DNA from 4 places in the Streptomyces qaidamensis genome. Region 1 is predicted to be linked to each of the others. Evidence: riboswitches for the same ligand, from Rfam matches in the RefSeq annotation. Region 1 holds a riboswitch; each other region holds the start of a gene.
What was found. A riboswitch is a leader RNA that binds a small molecule or an ion and turns the genes downstream of it on or off. The one in region 1 is predicted to bind cobalamin.
Positions count from the first base shown of each region.

Region 2: it holds a riboswitch for cobalamin, as region 1 does, so the genes downstream of both, A4E84_RS06345 (ABC transporter substrate-binding protein) here and A4E84_RS26835 (ribonucleoside-diphosphate reductase subunit alpha) in region 1, are expected to answer to the same signal.
Region 3: it holds a riboswitch for cobalamin, as region 1 does, so the genes downstream of both, A4E84_RS37160 (energy-coupling factor ABC transporter permease) here and A4E84_RS26835 (ribonucleoside-diphosphate reductase subunit alpha) in region 1, are expected to answer to the same signal.
Region 4: it holds a riboswitch for cobalamin, as region 1 does, so the genes downstream of both, A4E84_RS12080 (prenyltransferase/squalene oxidase repeat-containing protein) here and A4E84_RS26835 (ribonucleoside-diphosphate reductase subunit alpha) in region 1, are expected to answer to the same signal.

Region 1 is NZ_CP015098.1:6,015,761-6,019,441, forward strand. Features, by position in the region: gene A4E84_RS26835 (ribonucleoside-diphosphate reductase subunit alpha) at 1-1,744, opposite strand, end outside; cobalamin riboswitch at 1,868-1,993, opposite strand; gene mctP (monocarboxylate uptake permease MctP) at 2,128-3,681, opposite strand, start outside.
Region 2 is NZ_CP015098.1:1,489,880-1,493,560, reverse strand. Features, by position in the region: gene A4E84_RS06355 (APC family permease) at 1-969, opposite strand, end outside; gene A4E84_RS06350 (CoA-binding protein) at 1,103-1,531, opposite strand; cobalamin riboswitch at 1,612-1,801, shown strand; gene A4E84_RS06345 (ABC transporter substrate-binding protein) at 1,872-2,888, shown strand; gene A4E84_RS06340 (FecCD family ABC transporter permease) at 2,885-3,681, shown strand, end outside.
Region 3 is NZ_CP015098.1:8,484,789-8,488,469, forward strand. Features, by position in the region: gene cbiQ (cobalt ECF transporter T component CbiQ) at 1-456, opposite strand, end outside; gene A4E84_RS37155 (energy-coupling factor ABC transporter substrate-binding protein) at 463-831, opposite strand; gene A4E84_RS37160 (energy-coupling factor ABC transporter permease) at 828-1,529, opposite strand; cobalamin riboswitch at 1,560-1,746, opposite strand; gene A4E84_RS37165 (serine/threonine-protein kinase) at 1,876-3,300, opposite strand; gene A4E84_RS37170 (MDR family MFS transporter) at 3,535-3,681, opposite strand, start outside.
Region 4 is NZ_CP015098.1:2,765,182-2,768,862, reverse strand. Features, by position in the region: gene A4E84_RS12085 (SCO2322 family protein) at 1-403, opposite strand, end outside; gene A4E84_RS12080 (prenyltransferase/squalene oxidase repeat-containing protein) at 400-1,614, opposite strand; adenosylcobalamin-variant (AdoCbl-variant) riboswitch at 1,736-1,824, opposite strand; gene A4E84_RS12075 (phosphotransferase) at 1,945-2,625, shown strand; gene A4E84_RS12070 (SAM-dependent methyltransferase) at 2,660-3,475, shown strand; gene A4E84_RS12065 (helix-turn-helix domain-containing protein) at 3,489-3,681, opposite strand, start outside.

The DNA.
Region 1 (3,681 bases):
TGAGCTCCACGTCGTAGTGGTCGGGGTGCAGCACGCCCCGGGCCGTACGGGTCTTCTCCCAGGCGGGAAGCGGTCCGTTGCGCTCGGCGAGGTCGGCGGAGGCCTCGTACGCGGCGAGCATGATCCGCTCGGCGATCCGCGTGGACAGGGCCTTGGCCTGGGGTGAGTCGAAGGGCAGGCGCAGCTTGAAGAAGACGTCCTGGAGGCCCATGGCGCCGAGGCCGACCGGGCGCCAGCGGGCATTGGAGCGGCCCGCCTGCTCGGTCGGGTAGAAGTTGATGTCCACGACCCGGTCGAGGAACGTGACGGCCGTGCGGACGGTCTCGTCCAGTCGCTCCCAGTCGAGGTCCCCGGTCGATGTGTCGACGAAGGAACCCAGGTTGACCGAGCCCAGGTTGCAGACCGCCGTCTCCCCGTCGCTGGTGACCTCCAGGATCTCCGTGCAGAGGTTGGAGGAGTGGACGACGTGGCCCGGCTCGGCCGTCTGGTTGGCGGTGCGGTTGGCGGCGTCCTTGAAGGTCATCCAGCCGTTGCCGGTCTGCGCGAGGGTGCGCATCATGCGGCCGTACAGCTCACGGGCGGGCAGCGTCTTCTTCGCGAGGCCCTTCGCCTCGGCCGCCCGGTACGCGGCGTCGAACTCCTCGCCCCACAGGTCGACCAGCTCGGGCACGTCCGCGGGGGAGAACAGCGACCACTGCGCGTCCGCGTTCACGCGGCGCATGAACTCGTCCGGCACCCAGTGCGCGAGGTTCAGGTTGTGCGTGCGGCGGGCGTCCTCGCCGGTGTTGTCGCGCAGTTCCAGGAACTCCTCGATGTCGGAGTGCCAGGTCTCCAGGTAGACCGCGGCGGCGCCCTTGCGGCGGCCGCCCTGGTTCACCGCGGCGACCGAGGCGTCGAGGGTCTTCAGGAACGGGACGATGCCGTTGGAGTGGCCGTTGGTGCCACGGATCAGGGAACCGCGGGCGCGGATGCGGGAGTACGCGAGTCCGATGCCGCCGGCGTGCTTCGACAGCCGGGCCACCTGGTGATACCGGTCGTAGATGGAGTCCAGCTCGTCCTTGGGGGAGTCGAGGAGGTAGCAGGACGACATCTGCGGGTGCCGGGTGCCCGAGTTGAAGAGGGTGGGGGAGGAGGGGAGGTAGTCGAGGCGGCTCATGAGCCGGTAGAGCGCGGCGACTTCGTCGACGGAGCGGCGGGTGTCGTCCTCGGCGAGACCGGCGGCGACCCGCAGCATGAAGTGCTGGGGCGTCTCGACGGCCTTGCGGGTGAGCGGGTGGCGCAGCAGATAGCGGCTGTGCAGGGTGCGCAGGCCGAAATAGCCGAAGCGGTCGTCGGCGCGGGTGTCGATGAGCGCGTCGAGCCGGGCCGCGTGCAGCCGGACGAACTCGGCGGTGCGGTCGGCGATGAGGCCCTCGCGGTGGCCTGCCGCCACGGACTCGGTGAAGGACGTGACGCCCTGCGAGGCGGCCTCTTCGCGGATGCCGATGGTCAGCAGCCGGGCGGCCAGCCGGGAGTAGGCGGGGTCCTCGGAGATCAGACCGGCCGCGGCCTCCGTCGCCAGCTCCCGCAACTCCGCTTCGTCCGCGGCGGCGGACCGGCCGCGCAGCGCGGCGGCGGCGACCCGGCCGGGCTCGGCGTCGGGAAGGTCGGCGGTCAGCTCGGTCAGGGTCCGCAACAGCGCGGCGCCGGGGGCGTCGTGCGCTTCTTCGGTGGCTGAGACCTCTTCGGCTGGCGCGATGGTCACGTGGGGCTCTCCCTCGCTCGGCACGGGGCCTCGTCGAGGGCAGGCGGCAGCACGCGAGCGCACGCGGCGTCGCGTCCACCGGCCCATTCCACGAGGCCCGGACGTCGGGGCACCACGGCCGGGTGGCCGGGTGCGCTGCCGACAGGTCCTCGGACTGACGCTTGTGCACGGAACATGCACAAGTACACCGTTGCGGGACAGTTCCGGATTCGCACCGGATTCCCCTGCGGCGGCAGCGAGCATGAGCATACATCTTGTGTTGGGTTCCGACGGCACCCCCAGATGTTGTGTCGGATACGACAGTGGGCCGCCGTGAGGAGTGCTCACGGCGGCCCACTGAGGGTTGTTCGTGGTTGATCGCGCAGTTCCCCGCGCCCCTGAGGCTAGTGCGCGGAACCGGCCGTCGCGGGCGGGAGTTCGACCTTGACCCCCGGGTCGCCCGCGTCCGCCGTGTAGTCCTCCGGCTTGGTCTCGTCGATGCCGTCGGGGGCCTTCAGGGCCCTCAGGACGAAGGTGAGGACCACCGTCACCACCACGTTCAGGACGAACGCCGTGAGGCCGATGTAGCCGATCTCCCCGATGCCCGGGATCTCCTTCGCGGAGCCGCCGAAGTGCTTCTGGGTCGGGGAGGCCACGCCGTACGCGGCGACCGTGCCGTAGACCATGCCGACCGCCCAGCCCGCCAGCAGGGCCCAGCGGTGGAACCAGCGCGTGAACAGGCCGCCGACCAGGGCCGGGAAGGTCTGCAGGATCCAGATGCCGCCCAGCAGCTGGAAGTTGATGGCGACCGTCTTGTCCATCGTGAGGACGAAGGCCAGGGCGCCGACCTTCACCAGCAGCGACACCAGCTTGGAGACCTTGGTCTCCTGCGCGGGAGTCGCGTCCGGCTTGATGAAGTCCTTGTAGATGTTGCGGGTGAAGAGGTTCGCGGCCGCGATGGACATGATGGCCGCCGGCACGAGCGCGCCGATGCCGATCGCCGCGAACGCAACGCCCGCGAACCAGTCCGGGAACATCGTCTCGAACAGCTGTGGGATCGCCAGCTGCCCGTTCTGCACCTTGATGCCGGCCGCGATCGCCATGAACCCGAGCAGCGCGAGCAGCCCCAGCATCAGCGAGTACAGCGGCAGGATGGTGGTGTTGCGCCGGATCACCTCACGGCTCTTCGAGGACAGCGTCGCCGTGATCGAGTGCGGGTACATGAAGAGGGCCAGGGCGGAGCCCAACGCCAGTGTGGCGTACGTCCACTGGCCCGGCTCGGCCGGTGTCAGCGCACCGCGCGGCGCGCCCGTCGCCGGGTTGGTCTGGCTGTACGCCTCACCGGCCTTGGCGAAGATGTCGTCGAAGCCGCCCAGCTTGATCGGGATGTAGATGATCGCCACCGCGATGACGATGTAGATCAGCGTGTCCTTCACGAACGCGATGAGCGCGGGGGCCCGCAGACCCGACGAGTACGTGTACGCCGCCAGCACGCCGAACGCGATCAGCAGCGGCAGGTCCTTGATGAACCAGTTGGTGTTCTCGCCGCCGCCGACGCCCATGACGTCCAGCACGGCCTGGATGCCGACCAGTTGGAGCGCGATGTACGGCATGGTCGCGAGGATGCCGGTGAGGGCCACGGCCAGCGACAGGCCCTTCGAACCGAAGCGGCCGCGCACGAAGTCGGAGGTCGTGACGTAGCCGTGCTTGTGGGACACCGACCACAGGCGGGGGAGGAAGGTGAAGATCAGCGGGTACACCAGGATGGTGTACGGCACCGCGAAGAAGCCGGCCGCGCCCGCCGCGTAGATCGCCGCCGGCACGGCGACGAAGGTGTACGCCGTGTACAGGTCGCCGCCGAGCAGGAACCAGGTGACCCAGGTGCCGAACGAGCGGCCGCCCAGCCCCCATTCGTCGAGGCTGTGCTCGTTCTCGGCCTTGCGCCAGCGCGCGGCCAG
Region 2 (3,681 bases), 4.5 Mb from region 1:
CAGTCCGTAGGAGACGCGGGACGTGGCCGTCGTGTAGATCAGGCCGGTGCCGCCCGGGGAGACCACCGCGTCCAGGTACAGCACCACGCTCAGCCAGCCGAGGCCCACCAGGGTCGCGAGACCGGCCCACGGGCCGGTGATGCCGGGGTAGTCGAGCTTGGTCCAGCCGTGCGCGAAGGAGCCCAGCGGCAGGGCGGCGATGAAGACGACCTGGAGCAGGACGTAGATGGCCGCCCCGATGGCGACCGAGCCGATCGTGGCGCGCGGCAGGTCCCGCTGCGGGTCGCGGCTCTCGCCCGCGAGCTGGATCGCCTGCTCGAAGCCCAGCAGGGCGAAGATGATGCCGCTGGAGCTGACGGCGCTCAGCACACCGTGGGCACCGAACGGGGCGAAGCCGTGCTCGGTGAAGTTGCCCGGGTGGAAGTTGCCGGCCGCGATGATGAAGATCGCGGCCAGCGGCACGGCCACCTTCCACCAGGTGGCGGCGCTGTTGGTGTGCGCCAGAATCCGCACGCCGAGGAAGTTGACCACGACGAACACGGCCATCAGCAGGACGGCGACGGCGAAGCCGCTCGTCGTCAGCGTCCCGTCCTTCGCGTGCTGGAAGCCCTGGGCCCAGTGCCAGTGCCCGGCGTAGCCGATCATGGCCTCGACCTCGATCGGTGCCACGGTCGCCGCCTGGAGCCAGGAGAACCAGCCGAAGGACATGCCGGCCAGCCCGCCGAACGCGTAATGCGGATAGCGGGCCGTGCCGCCCGCGACCGGGAACATGCCGCCCAGTTCCGCGTGCACCAGCGCCAGCAGCACGATCGCCACGGCACCGATGAGCCAGGACAGGATCGCCGCGGGTCCGGCCGTCACGACCGCCTTTTCGGCGCCGTACAGCCAGCCCGAACCGATGATGGAGCCGACCGAGGCCCACATGAGTCCGATCAGCCCGACATCCCGGCGCAGGCCGTCTCTTTCCATGAATACAGGGCCTCTCGAAGACGAACTCGGGGAGTTCGGGGAGCAAGAGGCCTCAGGTTAGAAATCGGCCGGCCGGCCGCAGAAGACGAGTTGTGCACCCTTGACCGGGTGCGGGCATTTCGTGGGGAACGCTTCAGGATTCCTGTACGCGGTCATGAGACAGCCGTGGGATCTCGATCGCCGGGCAGCGGTCCATCACCATCTCCAGGCCCGCCGCGCGGGTCCGGTCGTAGGCCGCCTCGTCGATGACACCCAGCTGGAACCAGACGCCCTTCGCGCCCTTGGCGACCGCCTCGTCCGCGACGGCTCCGGCGAGGTCGCTGTTCACGAACACGTCGACGACGTCCACGTCGAAGGGGATGTCCGCCAGGCTCGCGTACCCCTGCTCCCCGTGCACCGTCTCCGCCTTGGGATGCACCGGCACGACGCGCTTGCCGAAGCGCTGGAGCACGGCGGCCACGCCGTACGCGGCGCGCTGCCGGTTCGACGACAGGCCCACCACGGCCCAGGTGTCGCCGAGCCCGGTGAGGATCCTGCGGACCGTTGCCTCGTCGCCGTACACCGGCGGCCTCCTCGCAAGTCGTGGACGCACTGCTCTCCCGGCAACGACGCAGGACGCGCGGTGATTCCCGGGAGCCCCCGTGATAGCTTGCCGAGGCCAGTCGAACCCATGTAGGTGGGTCAGGGAATCCGGTGTGAATCCGGAACTGACGCGCAGCGGTGAGGGGGACGGGCGGGGCCTCGGCCACTGGACTCCCTCGCGGACGTCCGGGAAGGCGTCCCGATCCGGGTGAACCCGAGTCCGAAGACCTGCTGGCGGCCCCCGCGGCCGCGTGCGGCGGGGGAGCACCGTACGACCGGGCTCCGCGAATGGGCCCTCGACGCCTGAGGACTGGTTTTCCGTGCCCCTCGCCCGACCCGCCCGTGCCGCCGCCCTGCTCGCGGCCGGCTCCCTGCTCCTGACCGGCTGCGGCGGCACCGCGTCCACCGATGCCAAGGCCGCCGTCACCCTCACCAACTGCGGGCACGACGTCCGTGTGGCGGCCCCACCGCAGCACGCCGTGTCCCTCAACCAGGGCACCACCGAGATCCTGCTCTCCCTCGGCCTGGCCGACCGCCTCGCGGGCACGGCCACCTGGACCGACCCCGTGATGAAGGGGCTGGAGAAGGCCGAGGCCGAGGTCCCGCGCATCGCCGACAACAACCCGTCCTTCGAGCGCGTTCTGGACACCGAACCCGACTTCGTCGCCGCGTCCTTCGTCTCCACCCTCGGCAAGGGCGGCGTCGCCGGCCGCGAGCAGTTCGAGAAGCTCGGCGTGCCCACCTACGTCTCCCCGTCCGACTGCGCCGGCAAGGACAACTCGGGCGGCGGCGACGGCGCCCGCGACAAGGCCCTGGGCATCGACACCGTCTACGGCGAGATACGGGACCTCGCGGCCGTGTTCGGGGTGAAGAAGCGCGGCGACACGCTCGTGGCCTCCCTCCGGCAGCGCATGAAGAAGGCCACCGCGGGCACCGACGCCTCCGACGTCACCCTCCTCTACTGGTTCGCGAACTCCGAGTCGCCCTACATGGCGGGCTGTTGCGGAGCGCCCGGCATCATCACCCGGGCCCTCGGCGCGCAGAACGTCTTCGACGACACGCACGAGGAGTGGCCGCAGACCAACTGGGAGACGGTCGCCGACCGCGACCCCGACGTCCTCGTCATCGGCGATCTGACCCGCAAGTCCCAGACCGCCGAGTCGGCCGCGAAGAAGATCGCCTTCCTGGAGTCCAACCCCGTCACCAGGACCATGGACGCCGTCCGCCACAAGCGGTACGTGCTGCTCAGCGGGCAGGCCATGAACCCGACCATCCGCACCGTCGAGGGCGTGGAGCAGGTGGCCGCCGGGCTGCGCAGGTTCGGGCTGGTGAAGTGACCGCCGGGAGTGTGCCGGGCGCCGCGGCCCGGCCCCGGCGGCGGACCGGGCTCGCGCTCGGGGCGGCCGGGGCGGTCGCTCTCGTCGCCTCCCTCGCCGTGGCCATCACCATCGGTCCCGCCGACATCCGGGTCGCCGACGTGTGGTCCGTCGTGGCCGCCCGTCTCGGCCTCGGCAGCTCGGAGCTGACGCCGATCCGGGACGGGATCGTCTGGCAGCTGCGGCTGCCCCGCACCCTGCTCGCGGCCGTGTGCGGGGCCGGACTCGCCGTCTGCGGGGCGGTGATGCAGTCGCTGCTGCGCAACCCGCTGGCCGACCCCTTCGTGCTCGGGGTGTCCTCGGGCGCCTCCACCGGAGCGGTCCTCGTGGTCGTGCTGGGCGCGGGCGGCGGCGCCCTGTCGGTGTCCGCCGGCGCGTTCCTCGGTGCCCTGCTGTCGTTCGCGCTGGTACTGCTGCTCAGCCACACCCTCGGCGGCACCACCGACCGGGTCGTCCTCGCGGGCGTCGCCGCCATGCAGCTCTTCTCGGCGCTCACCTCGTTCGTCGTGATGACCTCTGCCGACGCCGAGACGACCCGTGGCGTGCTGTTCTGGCTCCTCGGCTCGCTCGGCGGCGCCGGCTGGGCCGACGTGTGGCTGTGCCTGGCCGTGCTGGCCGTGGCGCTGGCGGTGTGCCTGTCCTACGCCCGTACCCTCGACGCCTTCGCCTTCGGGCAGGACGCGGCGGCCGCGCTCGGGGTGTCCGTGGCCCGCACCCGCCTGGTGCTGCTGTGTGTCACGGCCCTGCTCACGGC
Region 3 (3,681 bases), 2.5 Mb from region 1:
GCTCATCCGGTACGTCACGAGCGCCACGTCGACCACCGGCGCGGGGATCCCCGCCCGGACCAGGCGGGGCAACAGGTCGGACATGGGCGTGGTGAAGGCGAACAGCAGCACGCCCAGGGAGGCCGCCGAGGTCCGCAGCAGCAACTCCCCGGCCCGGACCGGCCCGTCAGCGGCGAGGGAGACGAAGCCGCCCGGACCGCCCACCTGGACGAGCAGCGTGAGCGCGCCGGTCACGCAGAAGCCCAGCGGCACCCGGTAGGCCCGCCACAGCCGCCGCCCGGGCACGCCGGCCGGCCCCAGCAGCACCACCAGGGCGCTCAGGAGCACCAGGGCCGCACCCGGCCAGGGCGGCAGGGAGATCGCGAGCAGGGTGAGGCCGAGTCCGAGCACGGCCTTGTCCACGGGGTGGCGGCGGCGCCAGCGACTGCTGTGCGCCGCCGCGTCGATCGGCAGCACCCCGGCTCAGTCCCGTTCCGCCGCGGACTTCCCTGCGGCCCCGGTGAGCGCGCTGCCGGCCTCGCGCTCCAGCGCCCGCTGCTCACCCTGCCGGCGGCCCCGGCGCAGACCGAAGTAGTAGGCGAGGACCCCGGCGCCGAGGGCCGCCTGGAGGGCGAACAGCGCCGACTCGATCTCGCCCGACGGCGGCTCGTACAGCGGCGAGAACCACGGCTCGTAGTCCGGCTTCAGCTCGGTGATCGCCGTCTCGGCCTCGGCGTCGGCGCCCGCGAACGGCTCCTTCTTGTGGTCGCCGAGGCCCAGCGCCAGGGGCAGCACGGCCAGCGCGGCCACGGCGAGCAGCAGCACCAGGTTGATCTTCGTGTTCCTGCTCATCGGGCCACCGCCTCGGTCTCGGTCCGTGACTGCTTCTTGGCCAGGAGCACGCCCAGCCGGGTCAGTTCGCCCTTGCTCGACTGCACCAGCAGCCGCATCACGAGCACGGTCAGCAGGCCCTCGCTCACCGCGAGCGGGATCTGGGTGACGGCGAAGATGGAACCGAACTTGCCGAGCGCGCCCAGGAATCCGCTGCCCGGGTCGGGGAAGGCGAGCGCCAGTTGCACGCTGGTGACGCAGTAGGTGGACAGGTCGGCGACGAACGCACCGGCGAACACCGCGACCATCAGCGGCGCGTTGGAGCGCCGCAGCAGTGCGTAGACGGCGTATCCGGCCCAGGGCCCGACGATCGCCATGGAGAAGACGTTGGCACCGAGCGTGGTCAGGCCGCCGTGCGCGAGCAGCAGCGCCTGGAAGAGCAGGGTGATGGTGCCCAGCACCGCCATGATGGGCGGCCGGAACAGGATGGCTCCGAGGCCCGTGCCGGTGGGGTGCGAGCAACTGCCCGTGACGGACGGCAGTTTCAGGGCGGACAGGACGAACGTGAAGGCGCCGGACGCCCCGAGGAGCAGGGTGCTCTCGGGGTGCTCGCGCACTTCACGGGTGAGCGACCGGACTCCGTGGACGACGAACGGCGCCGACGCGACGCCCCAGGCGACCGCGTGCGCCGGAGGAAGAAAACCCTCGGCTATGTGCATGGCTCAGCAGACCCTCTCCAGCACCTCGTGGATGGTTGACGTGCCTTGGCCGGTCTCCTGGCTGACGGGTACCACCGCCCGTACTCCGCCTTCCCGGGCCGCAAGGACCCAGTGGCTGCCCCCTGAGGGGCCGGAGCCGGACTTCCCGATTCACAGTGGCGAGGGCCGCACCGGCATCACACCGGATTTCCCGTTCACCAAGGCCTGGTGACAATAAGGCCGGGGTAAGGGCGATGACAAGCCGCCCAAGGGGCGCGCGAGGGGGCGCCCGCTCGCACACCGGCGCATCCCCGGCTGATCCACGTGCTCGGGCGCTCGTGGTGCGAGGACGCTTCGGGGACCCCCGTCAGTCGTCGCCCCCGTCGTCCCCGCCGTCGTCGCCCTCCCCGGCCTGGACCGGCTGCTCCGGCTTCGGCTGCTCCGGCCCGGCGTCGCCCGCCCCCTGCGTCGGGGTCGGGGCGCCGGACGCCGGCGGGGAAGGGGTCGGGGAGGCGGGCGGCGTGGACGGAGTGACGTCGGCCACGGTGCCGGTGGTCGGCGTGGTGGCGATCTGCCGGCCGGCCGCCGGATCGGAGGTGATGGGCGAGGCGGAGTCGTCGGACGGGGTGGCGGCGGGGCTGCTCGCGGTCGGGGACGCGTCGGGGTCGGTGCCCTCGGTGGTCGTGTCGGGCGAGAACCAGCGCATGCCGAGGAGCATCGCGGCGAGGAAGAGCGCCGCGGCGGCGGCCGTCGCGGCCACTCTCGACCGGCTGCCGAGCCCGCCGCGCCCGCGGGAGCGGCCCGACCGTCCCGCCTGGGCCGCCCGGGCGGCGGTGCGGTGTCCCGTGGTCGCGGGCAGTGCGTACGTGGTCGGGTGGCTGGTCTCGGCAGCCGCGTACGGGCCGGGGCCGGTGTGCGCCGGCGCGGACGGGGGCTTCGGCCGCAGCGGCGGTGAGACCTCGGGCAGCGGCTCGGGCAGGCCCCGCCAGGCGCCCCCGGCGAACCACTCGGCGGCCTGCTCCGCGGTGGGCCGGTCCTCGGGCTGCTTGGCGAGGAGCCCGAGGAGGTAGTTCTCGAACGCCGGGGGAAGCCCTGCGACACCGAGCTCGCGGGGCGGCACGGGCGCCGAGTCGAGGTGCTGGTGCAGCAGGGCGACGGCGGTGTCGGCCTGGAACGGCGGGCGGCCGCTGAGGAGCTGGTAGAGCACGCAGCCCAGGGAGTACATGTCGGAGGCGGGCCCCGCGGGCTTGCCCAGGGCCCGTTCGGGCGCGAGGTAGAGGCCGGTGCCGACGATCTGGCCGGTGGCGGTGAGCGCGGCGCCGGGGTCGTCGAGGAACCGCGCGATGCCGAAGTCGCCGATCTTCAGCGTGCCGTGGGTGTCCAGCAGCAGGTTGGCGGGTTTGACGTCCCGGTGCACGATGCCCTGCCCGTGCGCTGCGGCGAGCCCGGCGGACGCCTGTGCGGCGAGCCGGGCCACCTGCTCGGCGGGCAGCGGGCCGGAGCCGGACAGCACCCCGGCGAGGCTGTCGCCCTCGACCAGCTCCATCACCAGGTACAGCCGGTTGTCGTACTCGCCGAAGTCCAGGACGCCGACCACGTTGGGGTGGTTGAGACGCCCGGCGGTCTGCGCCTCCAGACGGAACCGGGAGGTTGCCGTGGCGTCGGTGTCCTGGGGCAGCAGCAGCTTGAGGGCCACCGCTCTGGCGAGCGTCTCGTCGTACGCACGCCAGACCTCTCCCATTCCACCGCGCCCGATCTCAACTTCCAGCCGGTAGCGGCCCGCTAGCAGCACTCGTCCTCGTCTCATGCGTGTGGGAAGGTCGTCGCCGCAGGCCGAACTCCCCGCTTACGCACGGGGATTGGTGGGGGGTGCCGCAGCCGACCCAGGATACTGGCGCGGCGTGACCACCGATCTCCGCAGCGGTGTCTTCCCAGGGTGCGGTTCCGGAAAATCCCGGAGCGAAGACCTCGCACGCCGGGGTGACGCTCCCGCGCGCCCGGTTGCCCTGGGACACCGGCGCCCGTGTCAGGCCGCCGCGCCCGCCCCCTTCTCACGGCGCGGCAGCACGGCCACCGCCAGGGCCGGTACGGCCGCGAGGACCAGCCACGGCACGGCGGCCGGCAGGCCCAGGTCGAGCAGGAAGCCGGTGGCCGCGCTGCCGGCCAGGACGAT
Region 4 (3,681 bases), 3.3 Mb from region 1:
CCAGGGCCTCGGCCGTCGTCGCGTCGGGGGCGACCCGGGCGCAGGCCGTGCGGGCGGCGGGCGGGGATTCGCCCCGGGGGGCGTCCGACGGTGTGCCGAAGTCGATGACCAGGGCCACCCGCTTCCTGCCCTCCCGCGCGGGCGTCTTCGCGCAGATCGTCGCGAAGCCGGCCGTGCCGCGCGGCCGGACCGCGCTCGCGGAGTCCTCGCTCACCGCGAAGCGGAAGCCCTGGACGTCGCCGTCCGAGGGGCGGGCCAGGGACGGGCCCTGGGTGGCGTAGACCCAGCGGCCGGCGTCGCGCTCCCAGAACGACCAGTACCGGTAACCGGCGGCCTGGGCCTGGCCCGCGCCCGCGCACAGCAGGAGCGAGGCCAGGAGGACGAGAACGGCCCGGCGGATCACAGCTGCTGCTGCTTCTTGCGGCCGGTGAACAGGAACCCGATGCCGATGCCGGCGACCAGGCAGACGCCGACGTACCACCAGACCCCGAAGAAGTCCGAGCCGGAGTCCTCCTTCTCGTCCGAGGCCTCGGACTTGGTCTTCCCGGCGGTCTGCGGGGCCGGGCCCGTGGCGCCCAGCTGCTTGACGAGGTCCGCGCCGCCGAAGTCGCGCGGGTCCGTGCCCGTCGCGTGGGCGGCGAAGATCAGCTGCGCGTAGGCGGCCGGACCGCTCTGCGCGGCCCAGGACGCGGAGTTCTTCTCCAGCCACCGCACGGACTTCTCCGCCTGCGCGGTGTCCCCCTGCGCGGCGAGCGCTACGACCGCGTCGGCGGTGTTGCCGAAGTCGGGCTGGGGCTCGGCGCCGGCGAGGGCGGACATGAGGTGGTTGCCGTCCTCGGCGAGGGCGGCGGTGAGGTAGCCCGCCCCGTTCGCCGCCGCCTGCTGCGGCGTCGTGGCCTTCTCGCAGGTCGCGTCGGACTTCTTGCCGGGCTCGACGACCATGCCCTTGCCCAGCGCGCCGAGCACACCGGCCGCCGTGGCGTCCGCGTTGGCGGCGAGCTCGCCCTTCTTGTCCGGCTGGAACGCGAAGGCGCCGTCGTCGTCCCCGCCGCAGGGCAGGGCGAGCTTCAGCAGCGCGTCGTGGGGCGACTTGCCGTCCTTCTCGACCCGGTCCGGCTTCTCGCCCGCGGCGGCGAGCGCGCCTATGACGATCGACGTCGAGTTGGTGTCGCTGGCCCCGCCGGGCGCGTAGCCCCAGCCGCCGTCCTCGTTCTGGACGGACTTCAGCCAGCCGACTGCCTTGCGGGTGACGTCGTCGTGCCCGCCGAGCGCGGTGAGGGCCTGCACGGCGGCGGACGTGGCGTTGGTGTCGCGCATGGTCTTGGCGTCGCACGCGGTGGTGGGGTCGGGGCGGTACGAGGCGAAGGAGCCGTCCGCGCACTGCTGCCGCGTCAGCCACTGCACGGACTTCGCCGCCGGCTTCACACCCACGGTGTCCTGCGCGAGCAGCGCGAGCGACTGGCGCCAGACGCCGTCGAACTTCGGGTCCTTGTCGCCGTACAGGGCGGAGGGGAACGCCTGGGACGGTGACGGGGACGGGTCGGCGGCGGCCGGGGTGGCGGCGCCGATCACGGCGACGGCGGCCAGGACCGCGGCGCTGCGGCGGACGTTCATGATCGGCGGGTGCCTCTCCCTGTGGGGGAGCCGGGCAGCACGGGACACCCCGGCGGCTCGGCTCCGTATACCTCGACGGTGCCGTGACCGGCGGTCTGCCGGGCACGTGAGCCGGTCACGAACCGTACGGGGCGATCCGGCTCACCGCCTGGGCGGCGGTTCACGGTTGCGGGTCAGCGCCGGAATTGCACCGGCTTCCCCCCGTACGGTGTGATGACGACCCGCTCACTGTACCCGGACGCAGGAATGCGGCCGAGGGGGCCGGGTGGGGGCTTGGTCACGTGCGGGCAGGTCGGTGAGGGCACCGCGGATGCGGGGTAGCTTCGCTTCATGCCGATCTCGCCACCGCCGGGAAAGCTGCTCGGATCCGGGCGCCGGGCCGATGTGTTCGAGATCGACGCGGCGTGGGTGCTGCGTCGGGACCGCGAGGGCGGGGGTGACGCGGCGGCCGAGGGGGCCGTGATGGAGCACGTGCGCGCCCACGGTTATCCCGTGCCCCGGGTCCGGCCCTCCGGTTCGCGTACCGACCTGGTCATGGAGCGGCTCTGTGGCCCGACCATGCTCCAGGCCTGCCTGGCGGGCACCCTGGACGTGGCCGAGGCAGGGGCCGTCCTCGCCCGGCTGCTGCGCGACCTGCACGCCGTTCCCGCCCTGCGCGCCACCGACCCGGCCGTCCGCGTGCTCCACCTGGACCTGCACCCCGAGAACGTGATCCTCACGCCCGGCGGCCCCCGCGTCATCGACTGGTCGGACGCGGAGGAGGGCGACCCGGGCCTGGACTGGGCGGCGACCGCGGTGGTCCTCGCGCAGGCCGCCGTCGCCGGTGACTCCCTCGCCGCACCCGCGGACACCATGCTGACCGCCCTCCTCGACGGCCCGTCCCCGCTCACCCGCACAGCCCTGACCGAGGCCCTGCGCCGCCGGGGTGCCAATCCGACGATGGGTCGGGCCGAAGTCGAACTCCTCGCTGCCGCAGCGGAGTTGATCCTCTCCAAGGCGGAGACCGGCTAACGTGGGGCCCCCGATCTCACACGCAGGAGCGTCCATGACCGACCAGGCGGAGAACCCCGAGCAGGAGCCGTTCCCCAAGATCGACACCTCGGTGCCGCACTCGGCCCGGATCTGGAACTACTGGCTGGGCGGGAAGGACAACTACGAAGTCGACCGGGTGGCCGGTGACGCGTTCCGCGAGATCTTCCCCGGCATCGAGACCGGCGCCCGCGCCGCCCGCTACTTCCTCGCCCGGGCCGTCCGCCACCTGGCCGCCGAGGAGGGCATCCGCCAGTTCCTGGACATCGGCACCGGCCTGCCCAACGTGGACAACACCCACCAGATCGCCCAGCGGGTGGCCCCGGAGAGCCGGATCGTCTACGTCGACAACGACCCCCTGGTGCTGGCCCACGCCCGCGCCCTGCTCACCAGCACGCCGGAAGGCGTCACCAACTACGTCGACGCCGACCTGCGCGAGCCGGGGACGATCGTCCGGGAGGCAGGGAAGACCCTGGACTTCGACCGGCCCGTCGCCCTCATGCTGATGGGCATCCTGGGCCACGTCGAGGACCACGACGAGGCCCGCTCGATCGTCCGGCAGCTGGTGGACGCCCTGCCCCCCGGCAGCTACCTCGTGCAGTACGACTCCACCGACACCAGCGAGGACTACGTCCGCGCCATCCAGCAGTACAACGACGGTGGTTCGATCCCGTACATCCTGCGCAGCCCCGAGCAGATCGCGCGCTACTTCGACGGCCTGGAACTGCTCGAACCGGGCGTGGCCTCCTGCTCGCGCTGGCGTCCCGACGCGGCGGCACTGGGGCTTCCGGCAGAGGTGCACCAGTACGGCGGCGTCGCCCTCAAGCGCTGAACCGCCCGGCGGCTCAGGTCTCCTGAAGGATGCGGTGCAGGATGGTCGGAGTCTCGTCCGGCGACTCGGCTTCGACCACCAGCCGGTTCATGGCGTCCCAGTAGCACTCGATGTCGGCCGGCCGGTCGGGGTAGAGCGCGGTGGTGAGCTGCTCCAGGTAGACCACGTCGGGCAACTGCCCGCCGGGCAGCCGCAGAATGGTGACC